2 regions of the Streptomyces sp. NPDC090741 genome follow, and region 2 is predicted to be linked to the other one. Evidence: riboswitches for the same ligand, from Rfam matches in the RefSeq annotation. Region 2 holds a riboswitch; the other holds the start of a gene.

Region 1 (6,079 bases), on a different contig from region 2:
GGAGACTACCCGCCGGCCTCCGGGGTACAGCTGTCGGGCAGGACCCGGCCGTCCTCGTCGAGAGGGGGATGGAGCCGTGTGGGTTCCTGGGTGTTGACGTCGGACGGGCGCGGGCCCTCGGGGCCGTCGGGGCCCCAGCGCACCAGGCGGCGGGTGCGGGCGATCTCGTACGCGCTGCCCTGGAATTCCAGCCGGTTGACGCGGCTGCCGGCCCGGAGCGTGTCCGCGGCCGCGGCGTACTCGGTCAGCTCCGCGGCTGCCGGTCCGGCAAAGGCCGCGCCGGCGGCGGCCAGGGTGCGGGCGTCGGCGTGCATGTCGGCGTCGTACGGGATGAGGCCGCGCATCCGGGGCCACATCCACGTCAGGGAGAAGTCCAGCGCCTTGCGGGCGGCGTGCGCGCTCGCGTGTGGGCCGTTGACCGGTGTCCAGCCGCCCGCCGACCGCTCGACGATCGTGAACGACGGCGGCAGCAGGAGTACGTCCGGATGGCTGTCCAGTGCCCGCTGCGAATCGGAGCGTACGTCCTTGGGGAACCGGCCGCCGGAGTAGGACAGGCCGCGCAGCGCCAGCTGTTCGATCGCCTGGGCCGGGGTGACCGGAGCGTCGGGGTCCAGTACCAGGTCGTCGTCGACGTCCGGGCCCGTGTTGCCGTGGGACCAGTCCGGGACGGGTGGTTCCGGATCGGTCGGGCGCGGCCCTTCGATGCCGTCCGGGCCCGTGACGGCGTACTCCTCGGCGCGCACGATCCGGTACCGGCTCCCGGCCACCGCGACTTCGTCGACCCGTTCGCTCTCCAGGCGGGCGACCGCCGCGAGCAGGGCGCGGCGCTCCGCCCTGTCGTACGCATCATCCTTCGCGCGGAACCACAACAGGGAGTTCAGGCCGTCGCGGGCCTGCTGCGGGCAGCCGTCGGTCACGGCGCTCGCCACCCGCCAGCGGTGCTCGTCCCCGGCGCCCTGCACCGCCACCCCGAACACCGGGCCGCGTACGACCACGTCGCCCGCACGGGCATTGGCATCGGCCGCATCGGCTTCCGCCGCGGCCTCCACCGGCTCCACGGGCACCCGTACCACCATCGGCCGCGATCCGGCCGACCGCCCCACATCCCCACGGTCCATGCCCCCATCCTGCCGATCAGTGCACGCCCGCGCCCCGGATTCGCCGATTCCGCCCCATTGGGTGGCCGCATGTGGCAGGGTGCGGGCGCCCTGCGGTGATCGCGAGGTGAGTGACGTGATGGTGGCATGGCACTGGCCATCCCTACCGGGGGTGCGGCGGCGGCGGGGGCGGGACGGTGTCGGGTGCCGTCTCGGGCCAGACCAGCAGGACGGGGCACGGCGCGTGGTCGACGATGAAACGGCCGGCGGGTCCGAGGCTGCGGGGTCCGAGGTGCGCGCGGTCGCCGTCACGGGCGAGGATCAGCAGGTCGGAATCCGCGGCGGCGGCGACGATTTCCCGCTCGGCACGGCCGGTGCGCTCCCGCCGGGTGCACGGGCGGTCCAGCCGCCGCGCGGCGATCGCCTCGATGAGCTTGGCGATCGCTTCGGCCCGCCGGCCGAGCAGTCCCAGACACTCGCCGACGCGGGCCGGCGCGATCGGCCGGGTGAACGCCGCCACGCTCGGTGTCACCCCCGACCCCGCGTCGTTCAGCAGGGTCCACAAGTCGAGGTACCGCTCCAGGGCCTCGGAGTGGTGCCCGGCGTCGCGTTGGCAGGTGGCGAGGGAGCCGAGACACTGGCAGTACGCGTCCATGTCGCCGATGGCCTTGAGTATCTCCGCCGCCAGGGTCTCCGACGCGACGGCCTCGTCGAGCCGTCCGAGCCTGCGAAGCGCGCCTCCCGCGTGGTGGTGGGCGGAGGCGAGGTGCGCCGTGGAGCCACTGCGCGTGGCGAGGTCCATCGCCTCGGTGGCGTACCGCAGCGCGGCCTCCGGGTCGTCTCGCGGACGGGAGTTCACACAGACCGGTCGGACGGGTCCAGTGATCCCGCAGACGGCCGTCGCGTGCCAACTCGACGAGCTGTCTGCGGTCGCCCTCTTCCAGCGCGAGTGCGTCTGCCAGGGCGGCGACGGTGCGGTGCTGAGGCCCCTTGCTGCGTCCCCGCTCCATGTCCGACAGGGTGCGGGCACTGACGCCGGACGCTTCGGCGAGTTGCTCCAGCGTCAGGCGTGCCGCGTGCCGATGGCGGCGCAGCAATTCCGCGAAGCTGGGCGAGGCAGTGATGCGGAGCACTCCTTCTGCGCTGCACCAACGTGATCCGCCGCGGACGGCCGCAAGGTTACTCGGTGGACCGGGAAGATCCGGGAGTCATGGGCTGCAAGCCCCGCCCGGTCATCACCCGCGGTCGAGGCCCTCCCACTCCTTGCGCAGCATGGCGTACACGAGGTCGTCGCGCCATGCCCCCTTGAAGAACTCCGTACCGATGAAACGGGCCTCCGGGCGCATGCCCAGGCGTTCGAGGAGTCCGGCGGAGGCGGTGTTGTCCGCGTGGCAGCGGCCGATCACCCGGTGCAGCCCCAGTACGTCGAATCCCAGACCCAGAACGGCGAGCGCGGCCTCGGTGGCGAAGCCCTTGCCCTGCCGGGCGGGGTGGAAGACACAGCCGAGCTCGCCCTGGCGGTGTTCCGCGCTGAGCAGGACCAGCTCGATCTGCCCGACGACCGTCCCCGTGCCCGGTTCGACGACCGCCAGGCTGAGGCAGTCCCCGTCCGCGGCCAGCTCGGTCTCCCGGGCCATCTGCTCCACCGCCACCCGGACCTCCTCCGGCCCGCGCGGCTCCCACCGCATGAAGCGGGCGACGTCGGGCCGGCGCTGGTAGTCGCAGACGTCCCCGGCGTCCTCGGGCCGGAACGGACGGAGCGTCAGCCGGGCGGTGGCGATGGGCGATTCGATGCGCAGCACCGGGCGAACGTACCCCGGCCGCTCCGCCGCCCGGTCGGCCGGTACCCGTGCCGGGCACGGGATCCGAACTGCACGCGCCGCCTGCCTCCGGCCCGAGCATCGGTCCGGACCTTGACCCGGACCCGACGCGGACCCGCGAGAATTGCCTCGTATCGCAGATCGGCTCTCGGCAGGCAGGTCACAGCCGTCACAGCCGTCACAGCCGCCAGTACGTACCCGCACGGGAATCCACGTGCACCACGTGCCGGCCGACGCGCACCACGTGGTGCCCCGGGCCGGACCAGGAGCCGGCGGCCCCGTCGGCGCCGGGCAGCGGGTCCCAGATCTCCAGGAAGGTACTGCCGTCCGGGTTGGTGCCCCACTCGACGAGATGGTCACCCTCCCACCGGAAGGCGCCGACGTCTTCGCCGGGCTCGCCCGTGAGGTGGTGGAAGTGCACCCGGGAACCGTCGAAGGACGTCGTTCCCGCGAAGCCCCGGCTGTCGGCGTAGTACGGGCCGGCCTGCAGCCACACCGCTTCACGTTCCGCGAGGAGGGGTCCGCCGTTGCGGCTGATACCGCGCCGCAGCCAGGCGCCGTGCTCGGGCACCGGCACGCCGGGGCGGTCCGGGAAGCGGACCTCCGCCCCCGGCTCAGGCAAGGTCATCGGAGGCCGGGTCGTCCACGGCCAGAAGCGTCAGCGGTACGTTGCCGCGCACTGCCTGCGAGTAGGGGCAGACCGCGTCCGCCCGGTGCAGCAGGGGCTGGAGGTCGGCAGCCCGCCACCCCGGCAGGCTTACGGTGAGGGCCACCGCGAGGCCGTAGCCCGCGGGCGTGTCCGTGGTGCCGAGCTGCACCTCGCAGGCGACGCGCGCGGCCGAGGCGTCCGCTCCGAACTCGGCGGTGACCTCCGCGAGCGCCGAGGTGAAGCAGGCTGCGAAACCGGCCGCGAACAGCTGCTCGGGGTTGGTGGTGCCGGGCACCTTCTTGCGCGGCGGGGCGAGGCGGACGTCCAGCCGCCCGTCGTCCGTACGGACGGATCCGGTACGGCCCCCGGCGGCATGCGCGGTCGTCCGGTACAGGCTGCGGGTGAGTGGCACGGTCATGGGGTTCGGCCCATCTTGCTCGACGAGGAGGCTGCCCGGGTGCGGACAGCGTATGGCGCTGCTCGTGCAGCACCTCGCGCGTCGTCGTGCGTAACCGGGTACGGCGCATCTCGTCCGGGGCCGTGAATCCGACCGCCCGACAAGCTAGCAACGGAGGCGGCCGATTGGGGCCCGCCCCACGGTGACGTTCCTCACCCGCTCCCGGCCTCGCGGGGATCCGGAGGATCGGGGACAGGTCATCGAGCCGACGGACAGGAGCCGTCGAGGACGAGGTCGACCAGACGTACGGCCAGGGCTTCTTCGAGGGGTTCGCCGGTGAGGAGGACCCTGGCGAGGAGGGGGCCCGTGATGGCTTCCACGACGAGGTGCGGGTCGGTGTCGGCGGCCAGTTCGCCGCGGTCGATGCCGCGCTGGACCAGCGTTTCGGCGCGTTCGAGGCGGGCCTGCCAGTACGCGCGCCGTCCCTCCTCCAATGCGCCTTCCTCGCGGATCGTTCCCAGGAGCAGCAGCGCGGCGCCGGCGGGTGTGGCGAAGAAGCGGGTCAGCGCCGTGAACAGCTCGTACAGGTCCTCGCGGACGGCGCCGGTGTCGGGTGTGGGCAGGGCCTGCTCGGTACGCGTGGCGAGCGCGTCGAAGATGAGGTTCTCGCGGGTTTTCCAGCGCCGGTACACCGAGGTCTCGTGGACGCCTGCCGCGCGGGCGACGGAGGCGACGGTGGTGGCCGCCAGCCCCTGAGAGGTGAGCAGGTCGACCGTGGCGGCCAGGACGGCCTGCCGCATGCGTTCCCCGCGCCGCCTCAGCGGCGGTGCTTGCCGCCCGCCCGGCTCCTTGTCGATCGTCACCCGGCCACACTATCGCAAGTCTCCTTGCGATATGAAGCGGTCGGCGTTACGTTGGAAAGCAAGTCGACTTGCGTTAGCTCGTCGGCCGGCTCCTGAGCAGACCCGCCGGGCCCCGCCACGCCTCGCCTCGCAAGCCCCCAGGCGTCGCCTCGCCGGCCCGACACGGCCCAGCCCGTCCATGCCACAGACCGGAAGTGGATCACCCGCAATGGAACTCATGCGTGCCGCGCGCCTGCACATCCCCTCGCGCACCCTGACCGTCGAAGAGGTCCCCGTGCCCGCCCCCGGACCCGGGCAGGTGCTGGTCAAAGTGGAGGCCGCGGGCGTCTGCCTGTCCGACGTGCACCTCATCGACGGCACACTCACCCCCGCCCACCTGCCGGGCGACACCGTCACCCTGGGACACGAGGTCGCCGGCATCATCGTCGAGCGCGGACCGAACGTCACGGACTGGCCCGCGGGCCGACGTGTCGTCCTGCAGGCGGGTGAGGTGCGCGACGGCCGGGTCCTGACGCGTGGTGTCGACTACGACGGCGGCTGGGCCGCGTACGCACTCGCCTCCGTCGACACCCTCGTCACCCTGCCCGACTCGATCCCCTTCGAGCAGGGCGCGATCATCCCGGACGCCGTCTCCACTCCCTGGGGTGCCATCACGACGACCGCAGACATACGCGCAGGCCAGGCAGTCGGCGTGTGGGGCATCGGAGGTCTCGGCGTCCACGCCGTCCAGCTGCTGCGCACCATCGGCGCCTACCCGATCGTCGCCGTGGACCCCGCCCCGGCCGCCCGCCGCCGCGCACTCGACTTCGGCGCCGACCTCGCGCTGGACCCTGCCGACCCCAGCCTGGTCGACCGGATCCTGGCCACCACCGGTGGCCGCGGACTCGAGGCCGCATTCGACCTCGCCGGAGTCGCCGCGGTACGAGAGCAGGCCCTGAGCGTGCTCGGGCCGAAGGGGCGGCTGGTCCTGGCCGGCCTGACCGACCAGCCGCTGACTGTCACCGACGGCACCCGCTTCAGTTATCTCCAGCACCAGATCCTCGGCCACTACGGATCAGCGGAGGACGCCGTGGCGCAGCTGATAGCCCTGGCCGGAGGCGGCAGGCTGGATTTCTCCCGCTCCATCACCGACGTACTCCTGCTGTCCGACGCGGCCAAAGCCGTCGAGCGCCTGCGCAGCAAGCAAGGCGATCCCATCCGCCTCATCCTGCGCCCCTGAGCCCGTCACCCAGCCGCTTCGCCCGTCAGGCGCG
Region 2 (6,079 bases):
GCAGGTTCTGAGGCTGGTTGTTCCGCCAGTCACCGTCCAGGTGGTCCACCTCCAGAGGCAGCGGGTACCCCTGCCAAGTCGGCGGAATGCCGCACATCTGACAGACCTCCGGAACACCCAGTGCGGTCAGGGCCTGCTTCAACTGCTCGTCCTGTGAGCGCCTGGCGTGGGGATCTTCCTGCCTGACCAGGAGGGTCTCCGGGCTCCGCCGGGTCTTTGGTCGTCCCGCCGGCGAGGGCAGTGCGAAATGGGAGGTGTCTATGCCTAACGCCTTGACCCGCCTACTGATGTGCGTGTGGTTGCCCCCAACGACCTCGAGGCCGAGGTGGCGCAGGACCTGACACATGTTCGTGGAGTCGGCGACCGCCGCGGCGAGGACCTCCTTCGTCCACTTGACGGGTTCCTCGCGTTCGAAGTGCGACGTTTCCACGCCCAGCTTCCGCATGCGATCGAGCAGGTACCGCCGCGAGCCGCTCTTGGGGTCCACCCCCAGTTTCTCCAGCGCCTCCGTCAGCGTCCGCGACGTGCTCGCCGCCTGTGCGAGGCGTTCCTTCGTGTACGGGCTGATCGGCATCCCGGCCCTCTCCATTCCCGGCCGCGTGTGCGGCTCTCGTACGGAGCAACGGGGCGATAGTCGGACAGTTACGGGTTGTTTCGTCCGATAAGCGGAGCGGCCCGCACCGGGTGGGTGCGGGCCGCTGCCGGGGAGGGTGAGCGTCGTCAGATGCCGAGGTCCTTGATGATCTTGGCTACGTGGCCCGTGGCCTTGACGTTGTAGAGGGCGCGTTCGACCTTGCCCTCCTCGTCCACGATCACCGTGGATCGGATGACGCCTGTCACCGTCTTGCCGTACAGCTTCTTCTCGCCGTACGCGCCGTAGGACTCAAGGACCTTCTTCTCCGGGTCGCCGACCAGGGTGACCTTCAGGTGCTCCTTCTCGCGGAACTTCGCCAGCTTCTCCGGCTTGTCCGGGGACACGCCGATCACGTCGTAGCCGGCCTCGGCCAGCACCGACAGGTTGTCCGTGAAATCGCAGGCCTGCTTCGTGCAGCCCGGCGTCAGCGCCGCGGGGTAGAAGTACACGATCACCTTGCGGCCCTTGTGGTCGGCGAGCGAGACCTCGTTGCCGTCCGCGTCGGGCAGGGTGAAGGCGGGGGCGGTGTCGCCCGGCTGGAGTCGCTCGCTCATGTCAACAGTCTCCTCGGGAGGGGATCGGTACGGTCCGAGACTAAGCTGACAGACTGTTCATGGTGGGCTACGCCCCCTACTCGACCCGACGACGACGGAGGCAGCGCGGTGCCCGTGCCCGAAGCCAGGACCCCCGCACAGATCGAGGCGGACATCGTCCGCCGCCGCGAGCAGCTCGCCGAGACGCTCGACGAGATCGGCGTGCGCGTGCATCCGAAGACGATCATCGGGGACGCGAAGGCCAGGGTCGCCTCGACCGTGGACCACACCGCCGGGCGGGCCGTCGTCGCCGTGAACCGTCTCCTGACGGACGTACGGGAGGGCCTGCGCCACGAGGACGGCGCCCCGCGCTTCGAGCGGATCGTGCCGGTCGCGCTGGTCGCGGCCGGTGTGATCGGCCTGCTCGTCGTATCGGCACGGCGCAAGCGCTGATGACCCTGCGGCGTACGGGCCGGTCGCGGACGGGTAGGTTCGTGGCGTGAGCGACGACACCAACACCACCACCCACGACAAGCTGCCCATCCGTATGCTGCACGACCGTGTGCTCGTGAAGTCCGACTTGCCGGAGGGCGAGCGGCGCTCGGGCGGCGGCATCCTGATCCCGGCGACCGCCGCCGTGGGCAAGCGGCTGGCCTGGGCCGAGGTGGTCGCGGTCGGGCAGAACGTACGCAGTGTGGAGCCGGGCGACCGGGTGCTGTACGACCCCGAGGACCGGGCCGAGGTCGAGGTGCGGGGTGCGACGTACGTGCTGATGCGCGAGCGGGACCTGCACGCCGTGGCCGCGGAGCGGCTGGAGGGGTCCAAGGACTCCACCGGGCTTTATCTGTAGGAGAGCGGTTTCCCGCGAAGGACCGACGTCGAAGGGCCGGTGACCGGTGTCACCGGCCCTTTCGCATGGGCTTTGCTACGGTGGTGGGGAACCCCGACGAGACGCGCCGTACCGGGTAGCCGTGGCTGGACGACAAGACGACGCACCCCGTTCGCTCTCGTTCCGGAGGTGCCTGTCATGGCCTGGGTTCTGCTTCTCGTCGCCGGTCTGCTCGAAGTCGGCTGGTCGATCGGTATGAAGTTCACGGAGGGCTTCACCCGGCTGTGGCCCAGTGTGTTCACCGGTGCCGGGATCGTCGCCAGCATGGTGCTGCTCTCGTACGCCGCCAAGACGCTGCCCATCGGTACCGCGTACGGCGTATGGGTGGGCATCGGCGCGGCCGGCGCCGCCGTGCTCGGTATGGCGGTGCTGGGTGAGCCCGTCACCGCCGCCCGGATCTTCTTCATCTGCCTGCTGCTGGTCGCCGTGGTGGGGCTGAAGGCGACCTCCGGTCACTGATCCGCCGGAGCCCCCCTGGCGGCGGCTACTCCAGGTATTCCGACGGCGGGCGTCTGCGCAGGCCGCCCGTCACGCCGCCCAGGGCGCCCGCCGTGGAGCCCGACGTGGTGCCGGCGATCGCCCCCGTACTCGTCCCCGCACTCGTTCCGGTACTCGTCCCGGTGGACGTGCCCGCGTCCGTCCGGCCTCCCGTGGTGTCGCCCTCCGTGGTCCGGCCCCCGGTGGTCTGCCCCTGGTCCTGGCCGCCCTGGTCCTGGCCACCGGTGGGCGGCGTCGGCCGGCCCGGGCGGTTCGGCAGGCTCGGCGGCGGCGGGGATTCGGGGGTGTCTTCGCCCTCCGACGGCTCCGGGCTGCTCGGGACGAACGGCGGCGGGGACGGGGCAGCGCCGGGCTGGAGATCGAGGTCGAAGTCCAGGGGGTCGCTGTTCTCCAGGGCCGACTTCGTGTACTGCGCCCAGATCCGGGCCGGGTATCCGCCGCCCCCGATCCTGTCCTCGCCGAGCGCCCCGTACAGGGATTCCAGGGCGCCCGTATCGGGGTCCTGGCCCATCATCGAGACGACCGTGACCAGGTCCGGGGTGTACGCCGCGAACCAGGCGGAGCGGTCCAGTTCGCCGGTGCCCGTCTTGCCGGCGGCCGGGTGCCCGGCGGCGAGGGCGGCCGTACCGGTGCCGTTGTCGACGACGCTGACCAGCATGGACGTGGTGGTGTCGGCGGCTTCGCGGCTGACGGCCTGCTTCGGGGTGCGGTCGGGCAGGTGGACGTCGTCGTCGGCCTTCTCGATCTTCTCGACGAAGGTGTACGGGGTGTAGCGCCCGTGGTCGGCGAGGGTCGCGTAGGCCTGGGTCATGTCCAGGACGCTGGCCTGCATGGTGCCCAGCGCCATGGCCGGGCCGGCGTCGAAGTTCGGGGTGTCCGCGGGGATGCCGAGGCCGATCGCGGTCCGCTTGACCTTGGCGGTGGCGACGTCGACGACCATCTGCGCGAAGACGGCGTTGACGGAGAGGTCGGTGGCGGTGTTGACGGTGATGTTCCCGTACGAGATCTGCCCCTCGTTCTCGGGGGCGTAGGGGGTCCGGGTGCCGACCACGCGGCGCTTGTTGTCGCCGTTGTAGATGGTGTTGGGGGTGATCAGGCGGCCGTCCTGGGTGCGGGAGTCGTTCTCGACGGCGGCCGCGAACACGAACGGCTTGAAGGTGGAGGCCACCTGGTAGTCGTGCCGGGTCGCGTTGTTGACGTACTGCTTGGTGTAGTCGATGCCCCCGTACATGGCGACGACCTTGCCGGTGGCCGGGTCGATGGAGACCCCGCCCGCCCGTACGACGCGGTCGGCCTTGCGCTTCTCCGGGTCGAGCCGGCTGACCATCTTCTCGTCGACGGCGTCGACGAACGCGTTCTGCCGGCGCTTGTCGATCGTCGTGGTGATGCGGTAGCCGCCCTCGGCGAGGGTCTTCTCGTCGAGGATCTTGTGCTCGACGATGTAGTCCTTGACGGCCTCGACGAGGTAGCCGCGCTGGCCGGAGAGCCCGGCGGCGGGGCGGACCTTGCCGGGTTCGGGGAAGCGGGTGGCGGCCCGCTCGGCCGCCGGCAGCCACTGCTTCTTGACCATGCCGTCGAGTACGTAGTTCCAGCGGGCGAGCGCGCGGTCGCGGCTCTGGGGGTGGGCGACGACGTCGAAGGCGCTGGGGGAGTTGAGGAGGGTGGCGAGGTACGAGCCCTCGGCGGGGTTGAGTTTGTCGACGTCCTTGCCGTAGTAGGCCTGGGCGGCGGCCTGGATGCCGTACGCGTTGCGGCCGAAGTAGCTGGTGTTGAGGTAGCCCTCCAGGATGTAGTCCTTCGACTTCTCGCGACCGAGTTTGATCGCGATGAAGAACTCCTTCACCTTGCGCTTGATGGTCTGTTCCTGGCCCAGGTAGTAGTTCTTGACGTACTGCTGGGTGATGGTGGAGCCGGACTGGGTGCCCTTGCCGGTCGCCGTGTTCCAGGCGGCGCGGACCATCGCCTTGGGGTCGACGGCCCGCTCGGAGTAGAAGTCCCGGTCCTCCGCGGCCAGTACGGCCTCCTGGACGGTACGGGGGATCTGCGAGAGCGGGACGTTGACGCGGTTGACCTCGCCGTCGCGGGCGAGCTGGGAGCCGTCGGCGTAGAGGTAGAGGTTGGACTGGGCGGTGGCGGCGGCGTTGGCGGGCGGGATGTGCACCAGCAGGTAGCCGGCGACGAAGGCGCCGACGATCAGCAGGGCGAGCAGCAGGAGCGCGCCGAGCACCATGCGCCAGGTGGGGACGAGGCGGCGCCAGCCGGTCCGCTTCCGTTTGCGCTCCGCCTTCTTGGCGGCTCGGCGGGCCTGCCTCTCGCCGGCCGGCTTCCGCGGCTTCTGCGGTGTCTGTGGCTGCCCCGCCGAAGGGAAGCCTGCGGGGGTGTCCGGGTCGCGAGGCGTCCAGCCCGGTGGTGGTGACTGGTCGCTCATCGACAGAACTCCTCGACGCCGTACGAAATATCCACGTCTGTACCTCATGCTGTCTACCCGATCGGCCGCTCGTTCCGCGTCGGACGGGCATAAATCGGTCGCGTGGATCGCCCCTCCGCACTAAGCTCGCGCGCTTTGGCCGACGTAGGAACGACCGGGAAAACGGAGGGATACGGTGCGCCAGGGAACGGCTCGTGGAACGGCTCGTGGAACGGTGCGCGGAACGGCTCGCGAAACGGTGCGCAGGGCGTGGCTCTATCCGGCCGTCGCGGCGGGCGGGTTCCGGCGCTACGCCACCTACGGGACGGCGACGGCGGCAGGGGTGTTCACCAACACCGTCTTCGGCTTCGTCCTCGCGTACACGTACGTCGCGTTGTGGGACGAGCGGCCCGGGCTGGGCGGCTACGACCAGGCGCAGGCGCTGACCTTCGTCTGGGTGAGCCAGTCGCTGCTCGCCGCGGGCGCGCTCATCGGCGGCGGCTTCCAGGAGGAGATGCAGGAGCGCATCCGGACGGGTGACATCGCCGTAGACCTGTACCGGCCGGCCGACCTCCAGATGTGGTGGCTCGCCGCCGATCTGGGGAGGGCGGGCTTCCAGTTGCTCGGGCGCGGGGTGGTGCCGCTGCTCGCGGGGGCGCTGGCCTTCCAACTGGCCCTGCCCGCCGACCCGCTGCGCTGGCTGCTGTTCCTGGTGTCGGTGGTGCTCGCGCTGCTCGTCAGCTTCGGGGTGCGGTACCTGCTGGGGCTGGCCGCGTTCTGGCTGATGGACGGTACCGGGATCAACATGATGGCCGTCGTGGTCACGGTCTTCTTCTCCGGGATGCTGCTGCCGCTGACGGTGTTCCCGGGCGGCTTCGGGGAGTTCGTCCGCGTCCTGCCGTGGGCGGCGATGCTCCAGATGCCGCTGGACGTGCTGATGGGCGTGCACGCCGGCGCCGGGGGCGCGGTACGGGCGCTGGGCTTCCAGTCGGCGTGGGCGCTCGTACTGCTGGGCGCGGGGCGGCTGTTGCAGTCGGCCGCGACACGGAAGGTGGTCGTCCAGGGTGGCTGAGCTCAAGGCCGGGGCGGTGGAGGCCGTGGAGGCCGCGGAGGCTGTG

What was found. A riboswitch is a leader RNA that binds a small molecule or an ion and turns the genes downstream of it on or off. The one in region 2 is predicted to bind guanidine.
Region 1: another riboswitch for guanidine. It lies ahead of ACIQU4_RS19430 (Ohr family peroxiredoxin); the one in region 2 lies ahead of ACIQU4_RS29350 (multidrug efflux SMR transporter).

The regions. Positions count from the first base shown of each region.
Region 1 covers NZ_JBIVXF010000006.1:386,768-392,846, reverse strand. Annotated here, with positions in the region: gene ACIQU4_RS19455 (DUF5954 family protein) at 6-1,118, opposite strand; gene ACIQU4_RS19450 (universal stress protein) at 1,261-1,653, opposite strand; partial or broken gene ACIQU4_RS19445 (helix-turn-helix domain-containing protein) at 2,027-2,230, opposite strand; gene ACIQU4_RS19440 (GNAT family N-acetyltransferase) at 2,333-2,899, opposite strand; gene ACIQU4_RS19435 (hypothetical protein) at 3,096-3,545, opposite strand; gene ACIQU4_RS19430 (Ohr family peroxiredoxin) at 3,532-3,984, opposite strand; guanidine-III (ykkC-III) riboswitch at 4,060-4,123, opposite strand; gene ACIQU4_RS19425 (TetR/AcrR family transcriptional regulator) at 4,221-4,763, opposite strand; gene ACIQU4_RS19420 (zinc-binding dehydrogenase) at 5,035-6,045, shown strand.
Region 2 covers NZ_JBIVXF010000012.1:137,498-143,576, reverse strand. Annotated here, with positions in the region: gene ACIQU4_RS29370 (HNH endonuclease) at 1-574, opposite strand, end outside; gene bcp (thioredoxin-dependent thiol peroxidase) at 721-1,188, opposite strand; gene ACIQU4_RS29360 (DUF3618 domain-containing protein) at 1,303-1,620, shown strand; gene ACIQU4_RS29355 (co-chaperone GroES) at 1,715-2,017, shown strand; guanidine-III (ykkC-III) riboswitch at 2,087-2,164, shown strand; gene ACIQU4_RS29350 (multidrug efflux SMR transporter) at 2,195-2,515, shown strand; gene ACIQU4_RS29345 (transglycosylase domain-containing protein) at 2,541-4,982, opposite strand; gene ACIQU4_RS29340 (ABC transporter permease) at 5,197-6,033, shown strand; gene ACIQU4_RS29335 (ABC transporter permease) at 6,026-6,079, shown strand, end outside.